Regions from separate parts of the Actinomadura decatromicini genome, predicted to be linked through region 2. Evidence: riboswitches for the same ligand, from Rfam matches in the RefSeq annotation. Region 2 holds a riboswitch; the other holds the start of a gene.
What was found. Region 2 has a riboswitch for glycine ahead of gcvT (glycine cleavage system aminomethyltransferase GcvT). Riboswitches for the same ligand answer to the same signal wherever they lie in the genome.

Region 1: another riboswitch for glycine. It lies ahead of gcvP (aminomethyl-transferring glycine dehydrogenase); the one in region 2 lies ahead of gcvT (glycine cleavage system aminomethyltransferase GcvT).

The regions. Positions count from the first base shown of each region.
Region 1 covers NZ_VSRQ01000007.1:68,370-72,754, forward strand. Annotated here, with positions in the region: gene FXF68_RS29910 (lysylphosphatidylglycerol synthase transmembrane domain-containing protein) at 1-1,481, opposite strand, end outside; glycine riboswitch at 1,717-1,811, shown strand; glycine riboswitch at 1,812-1,923, shown strand; gene gcvP (aminomethyl-transferring glycine dehydrogenase) at 1,985-4,385, shown strand, end outside.
Region 2 covers NZ_VSRQ01000001.1:1,039,827-1,044,211, reverse strand. Annotated here, with positions in the region: gene FXF68_RS04090 (serine hydroxymethyltransferase) at 1-798, opposite strand, end outside; gene gcvH (glycine cleavage system protein GcvH) at 801-1,205, opposite strand; gene gcvT (glycine cleavage system aminomethyltransferase GcvT) at 1,279-2,397, opposite strand; glycine riboswitch at 2,465-2,564, opposite strand; glycine riboswitch at 2,566-2,661, opposite strand; gene FXF68_RS04075 (M50 family metallopeptidase) at 2,813-4,114, shown strand; gene cds1 (L-cysteine desulfhydrase Cds1) at 4,132-4,385, opposite strand, start outside.

The DNA of each region.
Region 1 (4,385 bases), on a different contig from region 2:
TCCGTCTCCGGCTTCAGCCGGACGATCTGCTCCCTGATCCGGGTCAGCAGCTCCCGGTCGTGCCGCAGCGCCGCCCGGGTCTCCCGCGACAGCGCGACCCGCTGCAGCAGCGGCACGGCGGCGGCGAGGGCCTCCTCGCCGAGCACCTCGGCGGCGGTGCGGACGGCGCGCTCGGCGCCCGTCCGGAGCGCGAGGGTGGTGAGGAACTGGGCCAGGTCGAGGCGCAGCGCGAGGTCGCCCGCCGCGATCTCCCCGGCGCGCAGGCCGGTGACGTAGGCGCGGCCGTCGTCGCCGACGAGGACGGCGCCGTCCTGCAGCCGCCGGTGCGCGAGCCGCGCCGCCTGGAGGGCGCGGAACTGCCGCCACACGTCGGCGAGGAGGGCGTCGGTGACCTCCTTGTCGGGGACGTCCGCGAGCCGCCGTCCCGGCACGTGCTCGTAGGCGAGCAGGGCCGCCTCGGTGCCGACCTCCGAGGTGCCGAGCAGGCGCGGGGTGCGGACGCCCGCCGCGTCCACCGCGTACGCCATCAGCGACTCCTGCTCCAGGGAGCGGCGCAGCGACCGCAGCGCCCGGCCGGTCGTCGCCGAGCGCAGCCGCAGCAGCCGCCACACCCGGTAGAGCAGCCCGGCGGTCTGCTGGTCGCGGTCCAGGACGTGGACCTCCACGTCCCAGCCGCCGTGCCGCGCCGGGGGGCGGACGCCGTGCCCGGCCGCGGGGCCGGCGCCGAGGACGACGCCGTACCGGCGGGCCTCCTCGGCGCCCTCGGCGGGCTCGTCCAGCCGGGCCGCCTTCGCCGCGCGGAGCCCGAGCCGGTCGAGCGCCGCCATGACGGCGGCGCCGGACGGGCGCGGGTTCGGGGTGCCGACGGCGTAGAGCGTCCCGTGGCCGATGGCGGTGCCGAGGAAGTAGGTGGCGGCGAGCGCGGCGACCGAGGCGTAGGACGCGGTGAGCCCGGTCAGCGCGGCGAGCCCGATCAGCGTCCAGGTCGCGGCCTGCCAGCGGACGCGGCCCGCCATCCCGACCGCGCTGACGAACGCGATCACGGGCGCGATGTCGGTGTGCACGGGCGCGGTGGCGCTGCCGCCCCAGATCAGCGAGTCGAGGACGCCGCCCGGCGCGGCCCGCACGACGAGGTCGTCGAGGCCCACCGTGATCCCGAACGCGATCACGGCGGCGAGCAGGGCGATCGCGACGCGCGTCCCGTCCTTGCGGAGCAGCCGCTCGATCGCGAACGCGACCGGCACGGCCAGCACGCCGAAGCTGGACACGAGCGTCGCGAGGGACAGCAGCAGCCGCGGTGCGTGCGCGGTGCCCTGCGCGATGTCGGTCTGCAGGCCGTGCGTCGTCTGCTGCGCGATCGACACGAGCAGCATCACCGCGGCCAGCCCGACCACGGACGCGGCGAACCGGATGGCGTCGGACGAGCGGCGGATCCGGTCCGGCTGGGCGGGCTCGTCGACGGGCACGGCTGCCGGGGTCACGGCCGCGCCCGCCCGCGCGCCCGCCCGTGCGCCCGTGCGCGCGCCGCGCCGTCGCCCGTGTGCGTCACGCCGTACCGCCGCCCTGATCGTCCATCGCGTGATCAGTGTCCCAGGCCCGGTCCCCCTGGTGGACGTGCACATCGTACTCACGGGTAGAAGCGCTGCGGCGCACGTCGGAGGGGCGGGACGATCGTCGCGACCGATCTTTGGGTAGGGTTTGTCCAGGACATGCCGTCGACCCTGTGCGGGAGAGACCCCACGCCGCCAGCGTGGGGCGCCGAAGGGGCAACCTCCCCGGAACCTCTCAGGCAAAAGGACCGCTCGGGCGAGGCACCTCTGGAAAGCAGGCGCCGGTCCCCGCGGGAGGGGACGGGCGGCTCACCGAAGGGGAAACCCCGCCGCGCGGGTGAAGCTCTCAGGTGCCGATGACAGAGGGGGAGAACCGGCCGCCGGTCAGTCCCGGCGGTTCACCTGAGCGACCCGCAGCAGCCAGGAGGCTCTCCATGACGGCCCAGTTCTTCGCGCCCGTCGCCGCGCCGCAGCACCCGCGCGCCGCGTTCGCCGACCGGCACATCGGCCCGTCCCCGGACGACCAGGCGAGGATGCTGGCGGCCGTCGGCTACTCGGGCGTCGACGCCCTGATCGCCGACGCCGTGCCCGCCGCGATCCGCACCGCCCGGCCGCTGGACCTGCCGCCCGCGCTGAGCGAGAGCGCCGCGCTGGACCGGCTCCGCGAGCTCGCCGCCCGCAACACCGTCCTCACCTCGATGATCGGGCTCGGCTACCACGGCACGACCACGCCGGGCGTGATCATGCGGAACGTCCTGGAGAACCCGGGCTGGTACACCGCCTACACCCCCTACCAGCCGGAGATCTCGCAGGGGCGGCTTGAGGCGCTGCTGAACTTCCAGACCGTCGTCAGCGACCTGACCGGCCTGCCGGTGGCGAACGCGTCCATGCTGGACGAGGCCACCGCCGCCGCCGAGGGCATGGCCCTCGCGCACCGGGCTTCCAAGCGCAAGGAGCCTGGCACGTTCCTGGTGGACGCCGACGCGCTGCCGCAGACGATCGAGGTCGTGCGGACGCGGGCCGTCCCGCTCGGCATCGAGGTCGTCATCGCCGACCTGTCCGGCGGGCTGCCGGACGGCGACTTCTTCGGCGTGCTGCTGCAGTACCCGGGCGCGTCCGGGGCCGTCCGCGACCTGGAGCCGGTGATCGCGCAGGCGCACGAGCGCGGCGCGCAGGCGGTCGTCGCCGCCGACCTGCTCGCGCTGACGCTGCTGCGCCCGCCGGGGGAGTCGGGCGCCGACATCGCGGTGGGCTCGGCGCAGCGGTTCGGCGTCCCGTACGGGTTCGGCGGCCCGCACGCCGGATACATGGCGGTCCGCGACGGCATCCAGCGGCAGCTCCCCGGCCGGCTCGTCGGCGTGTCCGTCGACGCGGACGGCGCGCCCGCGCACCGGCTCGCGCTGCAGACCCGCGAGCAGCACATCCGGCGGGAGAAGGCCACCAGCAACATCTGCACCGCGCAGGTCCTGCTCGCGGTGATGGCGAGCATGTACGCCGTCTACCACGGCCCGGACGGGCTCGCCGCGATCGCGCAGCGCACGCACCGCCGCGCCGCCGAGATCGCCGCCGGGCTCCGCGCCGCGGGCGTCGACGTCGTGCACGGCGCGTTCTTCGACACCGTCCTCGCCCGCGTGCCCGGCCGCGCGGCGGAGGTCGTCGCGGCCGCCCGCGAGCGCCGCGTCAACCTCCGCCCGGTGGACGCCGACCACGTCGCCGTCGCCTGCGACGAGACGACGCTGCCCGTGCACGTCACCGCCGTGCTGGAGGCGTTCGGCGCCGCGCCCGCCGCCGAGTCCCCCGCCGAGGCGATCCCGGACGACCTGCGCCGCGAGAGCCCCTACCTGACCCACCCGGTGTTCCACGCGCACCGCTCCGAGACCGCGATGCTGCGCTACCTGCGCCGCCTCCAGGACCGCGACGTCGCGCTCGACCGGTCGATGATCCCGCTCGGCTCCTGCACGATGAAGCTGAACGCCACCGCCGAGATGGAGCCGATCACCTGGCCGGAGTTCGCGAACATCCACCCGTTCGCGCCGGTCGACCAGGCCGCCGGGTACGTCGAGCTGATCGGCGAGCTGGAGGACGCGCTCGCCGAGATCACCGGGTACGCGAAGGTGTCCGTCCAGCCGAACGCCGGGTCGCAGGGCGAGCTGGCCGGGCTGCTCGCCATCCGCGGCTACCACGCCTCGCGCGGCGACGACCGCCGGGACGTGTGCCTGATCCCGTCGTCCGCGCACGGCACCAACGCCGCCAGCGCCGTCATGGCCGGGATGCGCGTCGTCGTCGTGAAGTGCGACGACGGCGGCAACGTCGACCTCGACGACCTGCACGCCAAGATCGGGCAGCACGGCGACCGGCTCGCCGCGATTATGGTGACCTACCCGTCCACGCACGGCGTGTTCGAGGAGACGATCACCGACGTGTGCGCGGCCGTGCACGACGCGGGCGGCCAGGTCTACGTCGACGGCGCCAACCTCAACGCGCTCGTCGGGCTGGCCCGTCCCGGCGAGTTCGGGTCGGACGTGTCGCACCTCAACCTGCACAAGACGTTCTGCATCCCGCACGGCGGCGGCGGGCCGGGCGTCGGGCCGATCGGCGTCCGCGAGCACCTCGCCCCGTTCCTGCCGAACCACCCGCTGCGCGCCGAGGCGGGCCCGGACACCGGGGTCGGCCCGATCTCCGCCGCGCCCTGGGGCTCGGCGGGCATCCTGCCGATCTCCTGGGCCTACATCGCCATGATGGGACCGGACGGCCTCCGCGCCGCCACCGAGGGCGCGATCGTCGCGGCCAACTACCTCGCCGCCCGGCTCGGCCCGCACTACCCGATCCTCTACA
Region 2 (4,385 bases):
GATCACGTGCTCCAGCGGGCCGCCCTGCATGCCGGGGAACACCGCCGAGTTGATCTTCTTGGCGTACTCCTCGCGGGCGAGGATCAGCCCGCCGCGCGGGCCGCCGAGCGTCTTGTGCGTGGTGGTCGTGACGATGTCCGCGTGCGGGACGGGCGACGGGTGCAGCCCCGCCGCGACCAGCCCGGCGAAGTGCGCCATGTCGACCATGAGCAGCGCCCCGACCGAGTCGGCGACCTCCCGGAACTTCGCGAAGTCGAGCTGCCGCGGGTATGCCGACCAGCCCGCGACGATCATCTTGGGCCGGTGCTCCTCGGCGAGGGTGGCGACCTCGTCCATGTCGACCAGGCCGTCCTCGGCGCGGACGTGGTACGGCACCACGTTCAGCACCTTGCCCGAGTAGTTCAGCCGCATCCCGTGCGTGAGGTGCCCGCCGTGCGCGAGGTCGAGGCCGAGGATCGTGTCGCCGTGCTGGAGCAGGGCGAAGTAGACGGCCGTGTTGGCCTGCGCCCCGCTGTGCGGCTGGACGTTCGCGTGCTCCGCCCCGAACAGCGCCTTGGCACGGTCGATCGCGAGCTGCTCGGTGACGTCGACGTGCTCGCAGCCGCCGTAGTACCGCCTGCCCGGGTACCCCTCGGCGTACTTGTTCGTCAGGACGGAGCCCTGCGCCTCCAGCACCGCGACCGGCGCGAAGTTCTCCGACGCGATCATCTCCAGGGTGGACTGCTGGCGCCGCAGCTCGGCGGCGACGGCCGCGGCGACCTCCGGGTCGGCCGCGGCCAGCGGGTCGTTCAGGCCCACGGTCAGCCCTCCTCGATCAGCTTCTCGTAGGCGACCGGGTCGAGCAGGTCGCCCGGCTCCGCCGAGAGCCGCACCTTGAAGAGCCAGCCCTCGCCGTACGGGTCGTCGTTGATCACCTTCGGGACGTCCACCACGGCCGAGTTGATCGCGGTGATCTCGCCGCTGACCGGCGAGTAGATGTCGCTGACCGACTTCGTCGACTCGACCTCGCCGCAGACCTCGCCCGCCTCGACGGCGCCGCCCTCGGCCACCTGGAGCTCCAGGTAGACGATCTCGCCGAGGGCGTCGGCGGCGTGCGCGGTGATGCCCACGGTGACGATGTCGTCCTCCGGCGTCGAACCGGCGGGGCCGAGGCCCGCCACCCACTCGTGCTCCTCGCTGTAGCGGAGCTGCTCCGGAACGCTCACGATCACTTCTCTCTTCTCTGTACGGGGTTCGCTGCGGGGGGACGGTCGGTCCCGCGCCCCCGGGACGGCTTCCTTAGGAACGCTTGTAGAACGGCAGGTCGACGACGTCCACCGGCTCCTGCCGGCCGCGCACGTCCACGGCGAGGCCGGTCTCCGCGGCGCCGCTGTCGAGGTACGCCATGGCGATCGGCGTGCCCAGTGTGGGCGACGGCGCGCCGCTCGTCACGACCCCGCACGGCGTGCCGCCGGACGCGACGACCGCATACCCCTTCCGCGGCGCCCGACGCCCGCGCGCGACGAGCCCGACGAGCCTGCGCCCCGGCGGGGTCTGCGCCTGCGCCGCGAGGGCGGCCTTCCCGACGAAGTCGACGGGCTTGTCCAGCTTCACCACCCGGCCGAGGCCCGCCTCGAACGGGGTGGTCTCGGCGGTCAGCTCGTTGCCGTACAGCGGCATCCCCGCCTCCAGGCGCAGCGTGTCGCGGGCGGACAGCCCGGCCGGGACGACGCCGTCCACGGCCGCGAGCGCGTTCCACAGCGGGACGGCGTCGGCCGCGTCGACGAACAGCTCGAAGCCGTCCTCACCGGTGTAGCCGGTGCGGGCGACCAGGGCGTCGACCCCGGCGACCCGCCCGGCGAGGATCGCGTAGTACTTCAGGTCGGCCAGCGGAGCGTCGGTGAAGCCTTCGAGAATCTTCTGCGAACGCGGGCCCTGGAGGGCGATCAGCGCGTAGGCGTCGGACCTGTCGTCCACGGTGGCGTCGAAGCCGGAGACCCGCTCGGTCAGCGCGTCCCGCACGACGTCGGCGTTCGCGGCGTTCGCGACCACCATCCACGTCTCGTCGGCGAGGCGGTAGACGATCAGGTCGTCGAGGACGCCGCCGTCCGGCCCGCAGATCATCGTGTACCGGGCCTTGCCGACCTTCATCGGCGACAGGTTCCCGACCAGCGCGAAGTCGAGCGCCGCGGCCGCGCCCGGCCCGGCGAGGAAGATCTCCCCCATGTGGGACAGGTCGAACAGGCCCGCGCCGGTGCGGACGGCCTGGTGCTCGGCCGTCTCGCTCGCGTAGCGCAGCGGCATCAGGTAACCGGCGAAGTCGACGAGGTTCGCGCCGAGGCCCTCGTGGACGTCGTGCAGCGGCGTCTTCTTCGGGTTCTTCACGGCGGTCTCGGCGTCGTTCCTGTCGGCGGACATGGGTTCGGCTCCTTCGTCACGGGCGCGCGTGGCCTCATCGTCCCACCCGCGCACCGGGCGTCTCGGTGCCTCCCCCTCTGTCATCGGCGCCTGAGAGCTTCACCCGTCCCGGAGAGGTCGGGCTTTCACCTTCGGCGGGGGACTCGGTCCCCGCTTTCCAGAGGTCGCCTGGCCCGTGCGGTCCGTGGGCCTGAGAGGTTCCGGGGAGGATTTGCTCCTTCGGCGTCCCCCGCCGGCTGCGAGGGACTCTCCCGCACGGGATAGTCGGCTGCGGGCAAGGCTAGCAGTTCCCTTTGTCCATGCCCTATGGCTGAGCTCGTGCGTTAAACCGAATGCGGGCCCGTGACGTACTCTAAGACGGTTGCTGGAGATCACCCTGGGTGCGCGGGGTGCACGACCCGGAGGGGCAATCCGCATGGCCTACCTGGCTGGAGCGTTGATCCTGTTCTTCGGCCTGCTGGTGTCCATCGCCCTGCACGAGCTCGGGCACTTCTCGTTCGCCAAGCTGTTCGGCGTCCGCACGACCCAGTTCATGGTCGGCTTCGGCCCGACGATGAAGTCGTGGCGCCGCGGCGAGACCGAGTACGGCGTGAAATGGATCCCGCTCGGCGGCTACATCCGCATGATCGGGATGCTGCCGCCGCGCCGCGGCGACGCCCCCGGCCAGGTCCGGCGGATCAGCACCGGCCCCTGGCAGGGCCTCATCGAGTCCGCCCGCGGCGCGGCGCTGGAGGAGGTCAGGCCCGGCGACGAGGACCGCGTCTTCTACGCCAAGAAGTGGTGGCAGAAGGCGCTGATCATGGTGGGCGGGCCCGCGATGAACCTCGTCCTCGCCGTGCTGTTCTTCGCGATCCTGCTGATGGGCATCGGGACGAGCCAGCCGCAGCCGGTGATCCGCGAGGTCGCCGAGTGCATGGTCCCGGCGAGCCAGTCGGCCGACGTCAAGGGCTGCCCGGCGAACGCGCCCGCGACGCCCGCCAAGCAGGTCGGGCTCAAGCCCGGCGACCGGATCGTCGCGTTCGGCGGCGAGAAGATCGGCGACTACCGCGAGCTGCAGGAGCTGATCCGCGGCGACGGCGGCAAGTCGGTGCCGATGACCGTCCGGCGCGACGGGCACGACATCACGCTCACCGTCCCGATCACCCGCAACCAGATGTACGACCTGGAGGACGAGAACAAGGTCGTCAACGTCGGCTTCCTCGGCATCACGCCCGACAGCGCCGTCGAGCGGCAGGGGCCGGGCGCGGTCGCGAGCACGATGGGCGACCTGACCTCGCGCACGGCGGGCGCGCTGGTGCGGATGCCGCAGAAGATGGTCGGCGTCTGGAACGCCGCGTTCGGCGGCGACAAGCGCGACCCGAACGGCCCGATCGGCGTCGTCGGCGTCAGCCGGATCGGCGGCGAGGTCGCCGCGTCCCAGGAGTTCACCGGCACGCAGAAGATCTCCTACTTCGTCATGCTGCTCGGCTCGCTGAACCTCGCGGTGGGGCTGTTCAACCTCGTCCCGCTGCTGCCGCTGGACGGCGGCCACATCGCGGGCGCGCTGCTGGAGGCGATCAAGAAGGCGTTCGCGCGGGTGTTCCGCAGGCCCGACCCCGGCTACGTGGACGTCGCGAAGGCCCTGCCGGTGACGTACGTGATGGCGGCCGTGCTGATCGTCATGGGCGGGCTGCTGATCTACGCCGACCTGTTCAACCCCGTCCGCGTCACCGGATAGCCGTCACCGGATAGCCGTCACGGGACCGCCGGCAGGTCGCCCGTCTTGATGAAGGCGTCCAGCGCGGCCCGGTACGGCGCGATGTCGAGGCCCTGCCCGGCGAGCCACTCGTCCGACCCGTAGGTGCCGCTGTAGCGCTCGCCGCCGTCGCAGATCAGCGTGACGACGCTGCCGCGCTCCCCGCGCGCCCGCATCCCCGCGATCAGCTCCGCCGCGCCCCACATGTTCGTGCCGGTGGAGCCGCCGACGTCCCGGCCGCTGACCTCGCTCG